2 regions of the Thermoanaerobacterium thermosulfurigenes genome follow, and region 1 is predicted to be linked to the other one. Evidence: a T-box and tRNA genes for the amino acid it is inferred to sense, from the RefSeq annotation. Region 1 holds a T-box; the other holds one or more tRNA genes.
What was found. A T-box is a leader RNA that pairs with one kind of tRNA and senses whether it is charged. The one in region 1 lies ahead of metG (methionine--tRNA ligase), so its partner is inferred to be a tRNA-Met.
Positions count from the first base shown of each region.

Region 2: it has a tRNA-Met gene. The T-box ahead of metG (methionine--tRNA ligase) is inferred to sense a tRNA for this amino acid. The anticodon was not compared.

Region 1 is NZ_JBPODR010000031.1:2,614-10,836, forward strand. It holds gene metG (methionine--tRNA ligase) at 1-1,502, opposite strand, end outside; T-box leader at 1,556-1,789, opposite strand; gene HNR52_RS10335 (CCA tRNA nucleotidyltransferase) at 1,845-3,248, opposite strand; gene HNR52_RS10340 (spore maturation protein) at 3,305-3,826, opposite strand; gene HNR52_RS10345 (nucleoside recognition domain-containing protein) at 3,832-4,416, opposite strand; gene HNR52_RS10350 (AbrB/MazE/SpoVT family DNA-binding domain-containing protein) at 4,556-4,804, shown strand; gene HNR52_RS10355 (cation diffusion facilitator family transporter) at 4,843-5,721, opposite strand; gene rsmI (16S rRNA (cytidine(1402)-2'-O)-methyltransferase) at 5,867-6,682, opposite strand; gene HNR52_RS10365 (tRNA1(Val) (adenine(37)-N6)-methyltransferase) at 6,684-7,430, opposite strand; gene HNR52_RS10370 (arginine deiminase) at 7,550-8,223, shown strand, end outside.
Region 2 is NZ_JBPODR010000003.1:28,456-36,678, forward strand. It holds gene HNR52_RS01525 (SpoIID/LytB domain-containing protein) at 1-481, shown strand, start outside; gene yabP (sporulation protein YabP) at 560-853, shown strand; gene HNR52_RS01535 (MtnX-like HAD-IB family phosphatase) at 923-1,564, shown strand; gene HNR52_RS01540 (putative manganese-dependent inorganic diphosphatase) at 1,556-3,175, opposite strand; gene yabQ (spore cortex biosynthesis protein YabQ) at 3,328-3,804, shown strand; gene HNR52_RS01550 (FtsB family cell division protein) at 3,876-4,175, shown strand; gene HNR52_RS01555 (S1 domain-containing RNA-binding protein) at 4,271-4,693, shown strand; gene HNR52_RS01560 (Ppx/GppA phosphatase family protein) at 4,735-5,658, shown strand; gene HNR52_RS01565 (hypothetical protein) at 5,780-6,181, opposite strand; tRNA gene HNR52_RS01570 (tRNA-Met) at 6,433-6,506, opposite strand; tRNA gene HNR52_RS01575 (tRNA-Met) at 6,512-6,587, opposite strand; tRNA gene HNR52_RS01580 (tRNA-Leu) at 6,602-6,691, opposite strand; gene HNR52_RS01585 (methyl-accepting chemotaxis protein) at 7,526-8,044, shown strand.

The DNA.
Region 1 (8,223 bases):
TTCTCACCTCTTTTAACTTTTGTGCCTGATTTCAGTAAGCCGAATTTAAGGCTATCCCATGTCCTTAAATCATCGTCAATCCCAAGCTGTTCATATATCTTGATAGGCGTATTTGGCATAAATGGCGTTATCAAAATCGCGACAAACCTCAGTGATTCTACAAGGTTATAAAGAACAGTTTTAAGCCTTCCTTTTTTGTTTTCATCTTTTGCCAATACCCATGGCATCGTCTCGTCAATGTACTTATTGGCGCGACCCACAAGCTTCCAGATTTCCGCAAGAGCATTTGAAAACTGCAGCTTATCCATATAGCTTTCAACAACTTTTGGTAAGTTATTTGCGATAGATATTAACTCATCATCAACGTCATCTTTATCCGAAACTTCTGGCACTACACCGTCAAAGTATTTTTCTACCATCGTTACAGTCCTGCTTAAAAGATTGCCAAAATCATTGGCAAGGTCAGAATTTATCCTGGAAATCAAGGCTTCATTTGAGAATACACCATCTGCTCCAAATGGAACTTCTCTTAAAAGAAAATACCTTATGGCATCTACGCCGTATTTTGACACAAGTTCTTTCGGGTCAACCACATTGCCCTTTGACTTTGACATCTTGCCGCCTTCTAATATAAGCCAACCATGGCCAAACACTTTCTTAGGGAGAGGCAAATCCAGCGCCATAAGCATTGCAGGCCATATAATGGTGTGGAATCTTACGATTTCCTTTCCAACAAGGTGCACATCTGCCGGCCAGTACTTTTTAAAATCTTCGTCATGGTCTGTAGAATAACCCAACGCAGTTATGTAGTTGGAAAGGGCGTCAATCCAAACATACACAACGTGTTTTGGATCAAACGGAACTTTTACGCCCCAGTCAAATGACGTTCTGGATACGCACAAATCCTCAAGACCTGACTTTATAAAGCTTACCATCTCATTTAACCTTGATTCAGGCTGTATAAAGTCTGGGTGCTCCTCGTAATATTTAAGAAGTTTGTCTGCGTAATTTGAAAGCTTAAAGAAATAACTTTCCTCTTTCACAAGCTCTACAGGTCTGCCGCAATCTGGGCAGTTTCCATCGACAAGCTGTTTCTCAGTCCAAAACGTCTCACAAGGTGTGCAGTACCAACCCTCGTATTCGCTTTTGTATATGTCCCCTTTTTCATAAAGCTTTGTAAATATCTTTTGTACAATCTCTTCATGCTGCTTGTCCGTTGTCCTTATAAACTTGTCATTGCTTATGTCCATAGTATTCCACAAATCTTTTATCCATGCCACAATTTCATCCACATACTGTTTAGGTGTAACGCCTTTTTCCTTTGCCTTTCTCTGTATCTTTTGACCGTGTTCGTCTGTTCCTGTCAAAAACATCACATCATAGCCTGTAAGCCTTTTGAAGCGAGCCATCGCATCTGCAGCGACAGTCGTATAAGAATGACCTATATGTAGCTTATCGCTTGGATAATATATAGGTGTTGTAATGTAAAAAGTCTTCGCCATAAAAATCCTCCTCATCTAAATTTATTTTAAGGCGTAAAAAAACCCGCCTCCCATTAAGGGGCGAGTTTGATCGCGCTACCACCCTTTTCACATACGCCTCACGGCCGTATGCCTCATAAAGTGCTGTCACACTCCTACTCTGTAACGGGAAATCCCGCCAAAGCCTACTTAATTTCAGCTTTGAAGCTCAAGGTCCATGTTCAAAAGTTCATTCCCTACTGGCTTTCACCTTAACCCAGCTCTCTTTAAGAGAAATTCCTTTCTACTCTTCCCTTCATTGCCTTTTTATATATTATTTACATCATTACATAATAATATACTTTACCGCAAATGTATTGTCAACTATATTTTCTCCATCTTCATTCTTTCCTCTACAAATTTTACTGCGTCTTCTCTGCTTTCTATTTCACCGTAAAATTGATTCTTTCTCAATTCGTATAGTATTTGATTTAAAAGCTTATAATCTTTAAGATCAAAATTGACTATTATATCAAGCGGCGTAAGAAGTGGTATCTTCGTCTTTTCAAAGTCCATGTACCTTCTTAATAGCTTTGTTATAAAATTCCTATAGCATGAAGCTTCATTCAACCTGCCTTGTCCTTTCATAGACGAAGTAATATCAGCTAACGACAAAAGCAAACACCCTATAGCATTTTCTTCAAGGTCAGAAAAAAACTTAAACAATGCTTTGTTTCCAGTCCCATCTATGTAAAGTAAAAATGGATTTACGTGGTACAAAACCATCTTCTTTATCAGAGATGCTTCTTTTTTCGCCAGTTTTAATCTCTTAGCTATATCTGCAACAATTTTTTCTCCCTTTACATCGTGATTGTAAAACTGAAGCCTATTATCAGAATCTATGTAAATAGCATCTTTTTTGCCGATTTCATGAAACATTGCAGCAAGTTTCAATACGTCTTTTAGCTTGTTTCCTGAGGAAAGATCTTTATCAAGGTACTTTTTGACCAAATTTTCTATATCTGAAGGAAATCTGAGCTCATTTACAATTGTTTCATATTCTTCTATCGTCTTTATGGAATGATGCCATGAGTCCAAAACCTGATAATAACACTTGCCTATCTCTTTCATCTCAGCTATCTCAGGAAAAAGCGCATCGATTAACCCCAGCTCGTCCATCATTTGTAAGTATTTAAATGACTCCTTTGACTTAAGTATAGAATATATTTCACTCATGATCCTTTCTGAAGAAACGTTCTTAATCAAATCGGCTTTTTCTCTTATAAGATTTTTGGAATCCTCATCTATAGAAAAATTGTATTTGGCTGCAAATCTAATAGCTCTAAGCATCCTTAAAGGGTCATCATCGAAGGAACTTTTCCCTACGCATTTTATCTTCTTTTCTCTTAAATCCTTTAACCCTCCTAAAGGATCTACTATCAAGTCTACATCAAAAAAATCATTTAGCCTTATTGCCATCGCATTTATCGTAAAGTCCCTATGAATCAAATCTTCATCTATATTTTCGCCTCTAATTTGTGTAAAATCCAGCACTACATTTTCATATACGACTCTATATGTACCTCTGTCCTCTGCATAAGGCACATAAGAGCCTTTTAGCTTATCACATACAAGCTTTGAAACCGAAGCAGCATCACCTAATACAGCAAAATCATAATCGCTTATATTTACATTTAGTATTCTGTCTCTTATGGTTCCTCCTACAATATAGACTTTTTCGGCCTCATCAGATAGTATGCGCTTTAACCTGTTTATCAATATCCCCATATCATGTAAACTCCTCGTTTTTATATTACTGTCTTTAGTATATCAGATTTGAAGTTTCAAAAAAACAATCTGCTGTAAAAAACAGATGACAGTATTGCAGCGATATCAGCAGCAATGCCTGCTATTATGGAATGTCTCATCTTTTTAACTCCAACAGATCCAAAATAAACCGATAAAACGTAAAACGTAGTCTCTGTAGAGCCATACATAACAGAAGCAAGTCTGGCTGTAAACGAATCAGGCCCATGAGATTTAATAAGTTCTGTCACTATGCCTAATGCACCGCTTCCAGATAGAGGCCTTATGAGAGCCAATGGCACTACATCTGACGGCATTCCAATTGTTGCAGTAAGCGGTGAAATCCACTTTGCAAAGATATCTAAAGTTCCGGATGCTCTCAGGACTCCCACTGCCACCAACATTGCCAGCAAAGCAGGAAATATTTTTATTATCGTATTAATGCCTTCTTTTGCACCATCTAAAAAGACTTCATAAATTTTTACATGATTAATTAAACCATATACAGGAATCAAAAACATGATAGCTGGAATTATAAACTCAGAAATCGATTTAAGCAAAAATATCACTCCTTAAAAAGGGATGACTTTTCAAGTGATTTCACGACCACAAGGCCTACGGTTAAAGCTGTAATGCTGGATAAAAGTCCAGCCAACACAAAATCCGCTGGATTTTTCGCACCTAAAGAAGCCCTTAATCCTATCATAACAGCAGGAAGAAGCTGCACTGATGCAGTATTTATAACGAGAAATGTGCACATGGAATTAGATGCAACATCCTTTTTATTTAATTCTTGAAGGTATTCCATCGCTTTTATTCCAAAAGGCGTAGCCGCATTTCCTAATCCTAACATATTTGCTGATATATTCATTATCATAGCACCAATAGCAGGATGATCTTTTGGTATCTCAGGGAATAGTTTTACTATGACTGGCTTTAAAACTTTTGCCAATGCATCCATAAGTCCAGATTTTTCAGCTATCTGCATTATACCTAACCATAAAGACATGATGCCTACGAGTCCTATTGATATTGTAACAGCCGACTCAGATGAATCTATTATAGCTTTTGATACCTCCCCCATCCTACCATTTATCATGCCGACAATTACACCTGTACCAATCATGAAGATCCATATATAATTTATCAATTTTATCTCCCCCATCCCATAAAAATTTATGTTATTTTTAAAAAAAAATGCCATTAAACTATTGACTTATTTTTCAAAACTTGGTATTATTAGAATGCAAAGAATTTGTCGAATTTTGTAGTTTTAGGAGGGGAGAGATATGTTGAAATCCACAGGAATTGTAAGAAAAGTGGATGAGTTAGGAAGAGTCGTCATTCCTATCGAACTTAGAAGGACTCTGAATATTGCAGAAAGAGACGCTTTAGAAATCTACGTGGATGGCGAGCAGATTGTACTTAAAAAGTACGAGCCTGCATGTATTTTCTGCGGCAATGCAGAAAATGTCGTCAATTACAAAGGCAAAAATATCTGCAAGACATGCCTCGATGACATTAAAAAAAGCGAATAATATTAAAAAATAATAGAAGTTTTACTTCTATTATTTTTTTACTCTGTTACTTCATTTTTATCGTAAGGCTCTATATGAACAATGACTTCTGTAACACCAGGTATTTCCTTTTTTAATTTTTCTTCCAACTGATCAGCTATATAATGAGCATCTTTTATATTTTCACTCGGGTCAACCATTATATGCATGTCTATATTTATGTCGTCTTCTCTACCTCTGCTTCTTATTTGATGGCATGAAAGCACACCTTTTACGGATAAAGCGATGTCGCGGATTTTTTCTGAATCTATGACAATCCTATCGCACAAAATGTCGGAGCTGTGCTTTATTATTTCAATACCTGCTTTTACGATGAATATCGATATTGCTATAGACATCAGCGGATCGATGTATGGCGGTATTCCAAGTTTTAATGCAATAAGTGTTATAAGAACAGAGACAGACACGTAGATGTCGCTTTTTGTGTGAAGTGAATCAGATACAAGTATGTCGCTTTTTAAATTTACTCCTTGCCTGTACTCGTAAGCAAATACAAATATGTTAAGCAATAATGTAGTAATCATTATTATGAAGCTGTCTAACGTGATTTTTGGTTCTACAGGATTTAAAAGCCTGCCATAAGCTTCTTTTAGTATAGTATAACTTACTACAAATAGCATCACAGATATAAAAATTGACGAAAACGTCTCAAATTTTTTATGCCCATAAGGATGTTCTTCATCCTGCGGTTTTGACGCCAAATATATGCCTACAAGGCCTACTATATTACCTGAACTGTCTGATAATGAATGAAACCCATCAGCCACCATGCTGGCGCTTTTTATATGCAAGCCGTACAAAAGTTTAGCTAACGCCACAGCTATATTTATAAAAAGTATAAGTATCAAAACATTCTTTATCTTTTTAAATGAATTCATCGTAAAACCCCTTTGTATCAATTGATAATTTTTAATATAATACATATTATATGCTTAAACTAAAAATTATGCAATATATTAAGATATTTTTATAGCTGAAATTATTGATTATCATTATCAATTGATACTGATAGGCGAAATCGAATTACGATTCATCCTTCAATGCGAGCTTGTAAATTTCGCTTTTTGGTATTTTTAATTGTTTAGCCGTCAATTTAATCGCTTCTTTCTTATCCATGCCGCATTCAATGTATTTTCTGAGAAGCTCCTTTGGTTCCATCGCAACTTGATTTTTCCCACCTTCTATAAGGACCACAATTTCTCCTTTTACATCATCTCCTAATTTTAATAGAACCTCATCTACCGTTCCCCTTATATACTCTTCGTGCACTTTTGTAAGCTCTCTTGCTATTACAACCTTTCTGCCTTCTATGTATGGCTTTAATTCTTCCAACGTCCTGACAATTCTATGAGGCGCCTCATAAATGATAACCGTTCTCTTTTCTCTCCCTATCTCATCCAAAGCGCTTTCTCTCTCGCTTTTCTTTGTTGGCAAAAATCCTAAGAAAACAAACTTCTTTGTGTCAAGCCCAGAGCCTACTAATGCCGTTGTTATTGCTGTAGCGCCGGGAAGCGATACTACATTTATCTTATCTTCTAAGCAAAGTTTTACAAGGTCTTCCCCAGGGTCAGATATGCCCGGTGTACCAGCATCAGTAACCAGCGCTACATTCTTCCCAGCCTTTAAATCTATTAAAAGTTTTTCGCCTCTTGAAGCTTTGTTATGCTCATGGTAGCTTACTACGGTTTTTTTTATGTCGTAATGATTCAAAAGTTTTAAAGTCTGCCTCGTGTCTTCAGCAGCAATTATGTCCACTTCTTTAAGCACCTTTAAAACTCTTAAGGTTATGTCTTCCAAGTTTCCAATTGGTGTTGGGCACAAATACAATCTTCCAGACATGTTATTCCTCCTCTATCGAAGTTTTCCCGTATATACTTAAAAGTTCTTTTGTATATCCTCCATTTTCTTCGTAGACATAGAGAGGCGGCATTATTACAACACCACTTTTTGCGCCTTTCTTTGATTCCACCAAGACTAAATTTGGCTTTTCCCCAATATGTGGATGGATGAACCTTATTTTTTTAGGTTCTAAGTTGCAAATCCGCAAATTATAAACAATATCCACAATCCTATCCACTCTATGCACTAAAAAAAACTTGCCTCCAAACTTCAAAAGCCTTGACGCAACCTTTATAAAATCGTCAAGCCCGCCATTTAACTCGTATCGCGATATGTTTTCACTTTCGCTATTTTTGTCAAATCCTGTCTTGTACGGCATGTACGGAGGATTAGATGTCACAATATCGTATTTTTCAATCCCCAATTTATCCACAACATTTCGAATATCATCGTTTATTATGTCTATTCTACCTTCAAAATTATTGAGATATACATTTCTTATAGCAATATTGGCAACTTCACTTTGTATTTCAACACCTACAATACGTGTATCTCTCGATTTTCCTGCTATCAAAATCGGTATGATTCCTGTTCCGCACCCTAAATCTACAATCTTATCTCCTTTTTTTGTGTATACAAAATTGGAAAGCAGCACAGCATCCATTCCAAATTTAAACATGTCTTCCCTCTGTATGAGCTTAAGCCCATTCAAATTCAAATCGTCAATTCTCTCACCATTTTTTAGCATATTACCACCTCGTTACAAATAATTTTACCATATCAATAAATTAATATAAATCGTATTGAAAAATAGATATAAGCAAAGTATACTATATAAAGAGTTTATGCATAGGGAGGAATGTGTTGGTGACGCATCCATTATTAGTGCCACATGTATCATCAGAAATAGGAACTTTAAAAGCAGTCGTATTGCACAGACCTGGAAAGGAATTAGAAAGGCTTACGCCTCAAAATTTAGCAGAACTGCTTTTTGATGATATTCCATGGGTTAGAAAGATTCAAGAGGAACATGATGAATTTGCCAAAGTATTAAAAAATAACGGTATAACTGTTTTGTACGTAAAAGACCTTCTTCAGGATGTATTAAAAGATGAAGCTATAAAAGAACAATTTATAATAGATCTTCTGAAGATAAATGGCATAACAAATACCGAAACAGAAAGCTACCTTAAAGATTACCTTATGGATTTACGCTACAGTGATATTGCTGAAATTGCCATAAGCGGACTTGAAAAAGGCGATATTGACAATATCATCCCAAAAGGCCTGGCTGAATTCATCTACGAAGAACACTATTTTTACATTAAGCCTGTCCCAAATATGTATTTTACCAGAGATCCCGGTGCAATGATAGATGGAGGATTTATGATAAGCTCCATGAAGTCTGCGGCGAGAAAGCCTGAAACGCTCATAATGAAATATATATACAAAAACCACGATATTTTCAAGAAAAATAACGTTCCATGTTGGTACGACAACACTTACTTTCACTCTTTAGAAGGCGGAGATGTGCTTATATT
Region 2 (8,223 bases), on a different contig from region 1:
TAGAACGGCATTGGCTAAAGAAGGGCTTAATTATAAAAAAAGTGAGCCACCGTATACAGAAAGTGTAAAATCAGATGATATTAAAGTAGCTCCTCCTAATATAAGAAATTGGTCATATACTTTTACAAAACAGGAAGTTTTAAGTGCATTAAACAAGATGGGTATAGAAATAAGCGATTTTAAAACAGTGAAGATAGGAGCAAAAGGAATATCTGGCAGGACGGTACTTCTGAACTTTGATAAAATACCTGTAAATGCGCCAGATTTCAGGATTGCCATTGGAAGTGAAAAGATGAAGTCTACAATGTTAGACAGCGTCAAATACGATGGAAATAATCTTACAATAAAGGGCAGGGGATTTGGGCACGGTGTCGGCATGTCTCAATGGGGTGCATATCAGATGGCTAAAAATGGAGCTAAAGCCAGTGACATAATAATGCATTATTTCAAAAATATAAATATTGTGAAACTCTGGGATTAAAGAGAGCCAAAAGCTCTCTTTTTTTGTTCTAAAAAATTGATGTGGACATAAAATTATTCTAAAAGAGGAGGTGTTATGATGGATGATAGAAAAGGGACAAACATCAATAAACCGCAAAATATCTCTGTGCAAAATAGGGAAAAGATGCAAATAACAGGCGTAGACAACGTTGTAAGTTTTGATGATGAAACTGTTGTGCTGGAAACATCAATGGGGATTCTCACGATTAAAGGTCAAGAACTTCACATAAATAAGCTGAATTTGGACGATGGAAATGTATCAATAGATGGAGAAGTTATAAGTATTGTTTACAGCGATAGAGGTGGATTAATGGGTAAATCTGGCGGTTTTTTAAGCAGGATGTTTAGGTGAATTTGAGAATTGATGTGTCCCTTTAAATCGTGTATTATAATAATAGATGATTTAAAGGGGATATGCTTTATGGATACTTATGTACTTGTAGACTTTGATGGAACAATAACAAAAGAAGATACGTGCTATGCGATGGTAAAGGCTTTTGCTAAAGACGGCTGGCAAGAGATAGAGAAAGATTGGGAAGAAGGGAAGATAACTACAGAAGAATGTGCATTAGAGACATTTAAGATTATGGACATGGATGAAGAAAAATTGAAATCATTGCTTTTGACGATGGAAATAGATTTATATTTTAAAGATTTCATGGAGTTTTGCAAAGATAGAGGCTATAAAGTTATAATAGCCAGCGATGGTTATGACTTCAACATAAGGACTGTCCTAGATAAATACAATATTGACATGGAGTATTTTAGCAATAAGCTTGATTTTCGAGACGGCAAAATTGTGGCGTCATTTAATACATCTGATGATTGCGATAAATGTGGTTCTTGCAAGTTGGATATCTTAAAAAAATATAAAAAGGAAAACACGCGGATTATCTATATTGGCGATGGTTACTCCGATATTTGCGTTTCAAAATATGCCGATTTGCTTTTTGCGAAAGGTGTGCTATTAAAATACTGTGAAGACAATGGCATTCCATCCATTCCATTTGAAGATTTTAAAGATATCATAGAATATTTAGAAAAAAGCGATAAACTATTTTAAGTTTATCGCTTTTGCTATTGGAGGTACAACTTGCTTTTTTCTTGATATGATGTATGGAAGGTAAAAATGGTTGTTGTCGATGTTTATGTTAAATGCTCTTTCCAACAGCTCTTTGTGATTGCCTGCAAACAAGAACAATGATCCTTCATTTATTATATCTGTTAGCATTAGCAAAAGCATATCAAAGTTTTTGTTTTTTCTTTCTTCCTCCATGAATTTAAGAAGATCATCTTTAAGATTTCCGATGCTCGACAATGTGTTGACTTGTCCTATGCCAACTCTTAAGTTGCCGATTAGAAATTCTTTAAAGTCGGTGTAAAATATCTCTTCAACTGTCTTGCCTTTTAAAGATGTGCCAGCTTCAAACATCTTTTTGCCAAAAGACTCTATGTCTATCCCAGCTATTTCAGCCAATTTTTTTGCTGCTCTTATATCTTCTGGTGTGCATGTTGGCGATTTGAATACAAGTGTGTCTGACAATATGGCCGCACACATGAGTCCTGCAATACGCTTATCTGGCGTTATACCTCTCTCTTCATAGATTTTATTGATTATTGTAGAAGAACAGCCTACGGGCTGATTTCTAAACAGTATAGGTTGATTTGTTTCAATGCCGCCAACTCGATGGTGGTCGATGATTTCAAGGATAGTAGCATCTTCTATCCCGTCAACGGCTTGAGATAATTCGTTGTGATCTACAAGTATTATTTTCTTTCTTTCATAGTCCAATATATGGCGTCTTGCCAATAACCCCAATACTTTTCCTTCATCATCAACCACAGGAAAATTTCTATATCTGTATTTTAACATCGTCTGTCTGACATCATCTATGTAATCACTGTCTTTAAATGTGACAATGTCATCTTTGATCATTATCAATGATACAGGCAAGCACTGATTTATAAGCTTTATGGTATCAAAAGTGTCACAAGGCACTACTATCAAGGTGGAGCCAAACTTTTTTGCTTCTTCTATGACTGCATTCGATGGGTCTTCTCCGCCGGTGATTATTATAGTCTTTGCGCCTTTTTTTATTGATTCTAATTGTATGTTTTCTCTGTTTCCTACGATTAATGTCATGCCGGATTCTATTCTACTTACTACACTTTGTGTTTGCATTGCGGCAACAATTATGTCACCTCTTACAAATTCCTCATTTTTTAAGATTAGCTTTCCGTTTAATGTCTTTATGATGTTTTCAACTGGAATAGTGTAATTTGAAAGCTCATGTGATGATGTCAGGTATGCCTTTGCAAGGTCGCCCATAGTAGCGATGCCTTTTAATTTATTTTCATCGTCTACTACAACAATTGTCTTGGAATTGTTGTTTAATAAAATATTCCAAGCTTCATACATTGGTGCTTTTTCACTTATAGTAAGTGGCTTATCATAAGCAATATCGCCAACCTGAGTATATACATTGTCTATCAATAGTGGTTCATTTACATTAAAATAGTCTAAAACAAATTGCGTTTCTCTGTTAATAGGACCAAGCCTTACTGGAACCGCATTTATTTTGTCGGCTATTCTCTTTAAATTAGCGTATGCAATTGCTGAACAAATGGAATCAGTATCTGGATTTTTATGTCCTGAAACAAATACAACACCCATATTCAATTTCTCCTTTGTTTAGATTTTCGAACTTTGCAAATAGTTTAAAACTGAAGATTATGTAATATTGTCATGAATATCGGTTGGCGCATTAAATGAATCATATCAAATTCCCACATAAATATAATATAATATGAGGAGGTATAATGTAAATGGTAATGAATGTTGAAAGTCAGCTTTATTCTTTTTTTGTCATGTTATATGGTGGCATAATAATCGCTATTTTATACGATGTATATAAATTGTTTAGACTTATATTAAGGCCAAAGCGAATAGCTACTGACATAGGTGATATCATCTATTGGATATTGGCAACGTTCGTATTTATATTTTTTTTATATGTGAGTAATTACGCTGAAATAAGGTTTTACTCATTCCTCGGCCTTTTGATTGGAATACTTTTGTACAACATATTTCTAAGTCCCATTGTGATGAAACTACTTCTATTTTTTTATAAGGTCATAAGAAATACAGTGATATGGGTATATAAGATTGCATCATATCCATTTGTTGCTATTTATAAAATTATATCAGTACCGGTAAGATATATTTCAAATGTACTGGGCATTCCTGGCAAGTTAATCAATAACACAATATCACATTTTAATATTTTTAAGAGAAAAAAATAAAGGATTTTTCTAATAAATGTCGAATATATTTATATCCGAATGAATAAAAATGTGTGAGAGGTATATTGGACATGAAACAAAGTAGAAAGATTAAGCTAAAACCGGTGCTTTTAATTCTTTTTGTCGTGTACATATTATTTACTCTTGTAAAGCAACAAATAACATTAAATGTGTTGGATAAAAAATTGAATGCAGCTACTACACAAGTAAATGCTGCTGAAGAGGAGAATAAAAAATTAAACAATCAGATAAAATATATAAAGACAGATGAATTTATCGAAAATGAAGCTAGGCAAAAATTAGGGCTTATCAAAAAAGGAGAGATTATGTTTATAGATACTGCTAAGGATGCACAAAATTCCTCGAATTAAGGCGAATTTTTTTAATATGCTTGATAGAAATGACTTTTTAATATATAATTAAACATATTAGTAATCAAATAAGAAGAGGGAGGATAAACATTTATATGCCATTTCAGGTAGGAGAGGTAGTTGAAGGAACTGTTCTAAATATCACAGATTTTGGAGCGTTTGTTCAATTACCAGAAGGCAAAACAGGGCTAGTCCACATATCAGAAGTTGCTAACACGTATGTAAAAGACATAAACGAATTTTTGAAAGAAAACGACAAGGTGAAGGTAAAGATTCTTTCTATGGATAAGGGCGGAAGAATAAGCCTATCAATAAAAAAGGCTTTGCCAAAACCAAAACAGGTAAAAAGCAACAAAGGCTACGACAGTGATAATTATAGCAATCGGAATAATAATATATCTTTTGAAGAGAGAATATCAAAATTTTTAAAGGATTCTGATGAAAGGCAGCAGCAGCTTAAAAAGAATTTTGATTCAAAAAGAAGAGGCGGTGGCTATAAAAGAAACGCTAGTTATTAAAACTTCGGGCAAGCCCGAAGATTTTTTATGGGAGGATTATTATGAGGTGTTCTGTTATCGATATAGGAACAAATTCTGTCCGCCATCTTGTGTGTGATGTAGATGGGAAAGAAATTAAACACATAAAGAAGGATGTTAAAGTAACGAGACTTGGTGATTCTGTATCGAAAAGTGGGAAATTGGCCAGTGATGCTATTGAGCGAACAGCAAGTGCAATACAAGCTTTTTTAGACGATGCTGAAAATCTCAAGGTACAAGATATATATGCTTTTGCTACATCTGCAGTGAGAGATGCTAAAAATGCTGACAGCTTTATAAATGAACTTTCAAAATTTGGCATAAACGTTGATATAATAGATGGTGAAACTGAAAGTCTTTATGGATATATTGGTGCCTCATACGGAATAAAAAGAGAAAGTGTATTGGTTTTGGATGTTGGTGGAGGGAGTACAGAATTTTCTTATCTTAACGGAAACCTTGTGAAAAAAAGCTTTGATATAGGTGCTTTAAGGCTTACAGAGAAATTTATAAAGAATGATCCTATTACGCTCGATGAGTACAATAATATAAGCCTCTATATAACAGACATGCTTATGCCATTTATAAGTGAAAATCAAGAAATACCTACAGATGTAGTTGGCATAGGTGGTACAATAACAACACTTGCTGCCATGTCACAGGGTTTAGAAATCTACTCGAGAGAATTAGTTCATGGATATGTGCTTAGTAAAAGCGAAATAAAAAGGTTGCTGGACTTAATGATGTCGTTGAGCTTGAACGAGAGAAGACTTTTGAATGGTTTGCAGCCTGAAAGAGCTGATATTATCGTTGCAGGCACAATAATAGTCTATACAATTTTAAAGCTTTTGAACTGTACTTCAATTACCGTAAGCGAGTGGGACAATTTAGAAGGCGCCTTAGTAGAAAAATATATAAAAAACGTGAATGATAAAGCAGACAATTAGATTTATGTCGATGTATGCGAATAATGTATTCATAACAATGTCAGAAAAGATGGATTGCAAGCTTTTAAAGAAATAACCGATGCTTTTTGTTGTATAAAAAGAAAAAACATAAAAGCTGAGATTACCTATTGCTCAGCTTTTGTCCTAATTCCAATATTTTATTGTCATGATATAACTTTTTAATCGTCATGTTGTTCACATCTATTTGTACTCTATCGATCTTTTCGCTTATTTCATCAATTTTTTCGTGCACAATTTGCCTATCATCAAATAAAGCGCTTATTTTATCAGTTATTTCATTATTAATCTTAGTGCCAAGTTTTTTTATCTCTTCTTTTGCATTAAACATTTCTGATTTTAAATTGGTGAATTCTTCTTTCACACTATACACTTCTGATCTTAAATCATACATTTCTACTTTTATACTATCTACATCTGACTTTAAATCAGTTATTGATTTATTTAAGTTCCCTATATTATTGCTAATTTTTTCTAACAAAAAAAGAATTTTTTCTTCCTCCATCAACAAAAACCTCTCTTTAGTCCAAAATTTTTCCCATAGATTCATTCTAATTTATAAATTTTATAAATTCAATAGTATTTAAGACTCATTTTAAAGATTTTTGTCATGTTGATTTAATGTATTTAATATGCTCATCTTATATTAAAAAATATATAAAAAAATCACCCACCTTTTTAGGCGAGTAATTATACTTATTCGTTTTGACTATATGTTTTTTTAAAATCATCAAAACCCTGATTTTATTGGTTTAGTAGCGGCGAGTGGAGTCGAACCACCGACACTGCGGGTATGAACCGCATGCTCTAGCCAACTGAGCTACGCCGCCATATTTGGTTGCGGGGGCAGGACTTGAACCTGCGACCTCCGGGTTATGAGCCCGACGAGCTGCCAACTGCTCCACCCCGCGATGTACTATTCAATTGGTGCCGGAGACCGGAATCGAACCGGTACGGGCTTTAAAGGCCCGCAGGATTTTAAGTCCTGTGCGTCTGCCAGTTCCGCCACTCCGGCAATCACATCAACCAGCGACATCATTAATTATATTACATAAAGGACTATTAGTCAATACCTTTATGCCATATTATTCGGTGTAGATTACAATAAAATTTTGACATATTTGATAATGAAAGTGGCCAATGGTAATCAATTGTTTTTTTATTCAATTTATAAAGAAGGAATTAGAGGAATTATGCAGAATATATTTATATAAAGTTGTTGCATAAGGTAGTAATTTGTCGTCTACATTGGATAGTACAAAAAACACAGGATATCGACGACGTTTTAGGGATTTAACTTTTAAGTTTTATCAGGAGGGAGGGGTATGTGTGAAATTATAAAAAATGATGGCTTGTCATTGGTTTAATTTTTATAAAAAAGGTGGTTTTACAAAAGATGTGAACGAATGTTTTTAGATTACCTATAAGGGATCGAAGAATGTTAACTAAATTTGACAAAAGTCGTTAATTCTATATAATTTATTATAGCGCTTTATGAGAAGTTAAAAAATTAACGAATTAAGGAGGACTAAAATTGATAACCATATCTAAAGATGAGATGCTTGACTTTTTTCATAAATTAACAACTTTTTTACCATTACTTTTTGAGGATAGTGTATCTTTTGCCATTGTAGATAATGAAAAATATTTAGAGATAAAAAATTGTGATGAACTTCCTATTAATGCAAAAGTAGGTGATGCAATTCCAGAAGGTGGTGCAGCTTTTGAAGCCCTTAGAACTGGAAACTACATCATAAAAGATGTACCAAAAGAAGTATATGGAGTACCGTTTAAATCATATGCTATCCCTATAAAAGATTATGATAATTCTGTAATTGGGGTTTTACTTATGGGGAAAAGTTTAGAAAAAAGACATAAAGTATTGTCACTATCCGAAAATCTGGCAGCATCACTTGAGCAAATATCTTCAGCTATCCAAGAGGTTTCCTCTGGAGTCGAAATTGTAGTTAATTCAAATACTAAGATATTAGAAGAAGTAAATAAAGCTATTGAAAATACAAAGGGCACTGATGATATTTTAAAATTTGTTCAAAATATTTCTAAACAAACAAATTTATTGGGATTAAACGCAGCCATTGAGGCCGCAAGAGCTGGTGAAAAAGGCAAAGGCTTTAGTGTGGTTGCTGAAGAAATACGAAAGTTATCTAATACCAGCAGTGAATCTATAAGTAAAATAGACTCAGTATTAGAGAAAATACAGGAATCTATAAAAAGTATTTCTGACAAAATAAATGAATCAAGCTCATTTTTTGAGACACAAGCTACCGCATTTGAAGAAATTAGTTCTTCCATAGAGGAATTAAGCGCTACTTCTCAACTTTTAGAAGAATTAGCAAGGAATTTATAGGACTATAAAAGCAGTACGGATTTTCGATTTGCTCAAATCGAAAATCCGTATTTATAAAGCACCTCTGTATATATTTGCAGAAGTGCTTTATTTTTATAGAGGCAATAATTTGCTTCTATATAGTTTAATTTCAAACAAATATTTCATGAATTTCAATCCATATTTTTATGATTTGCATA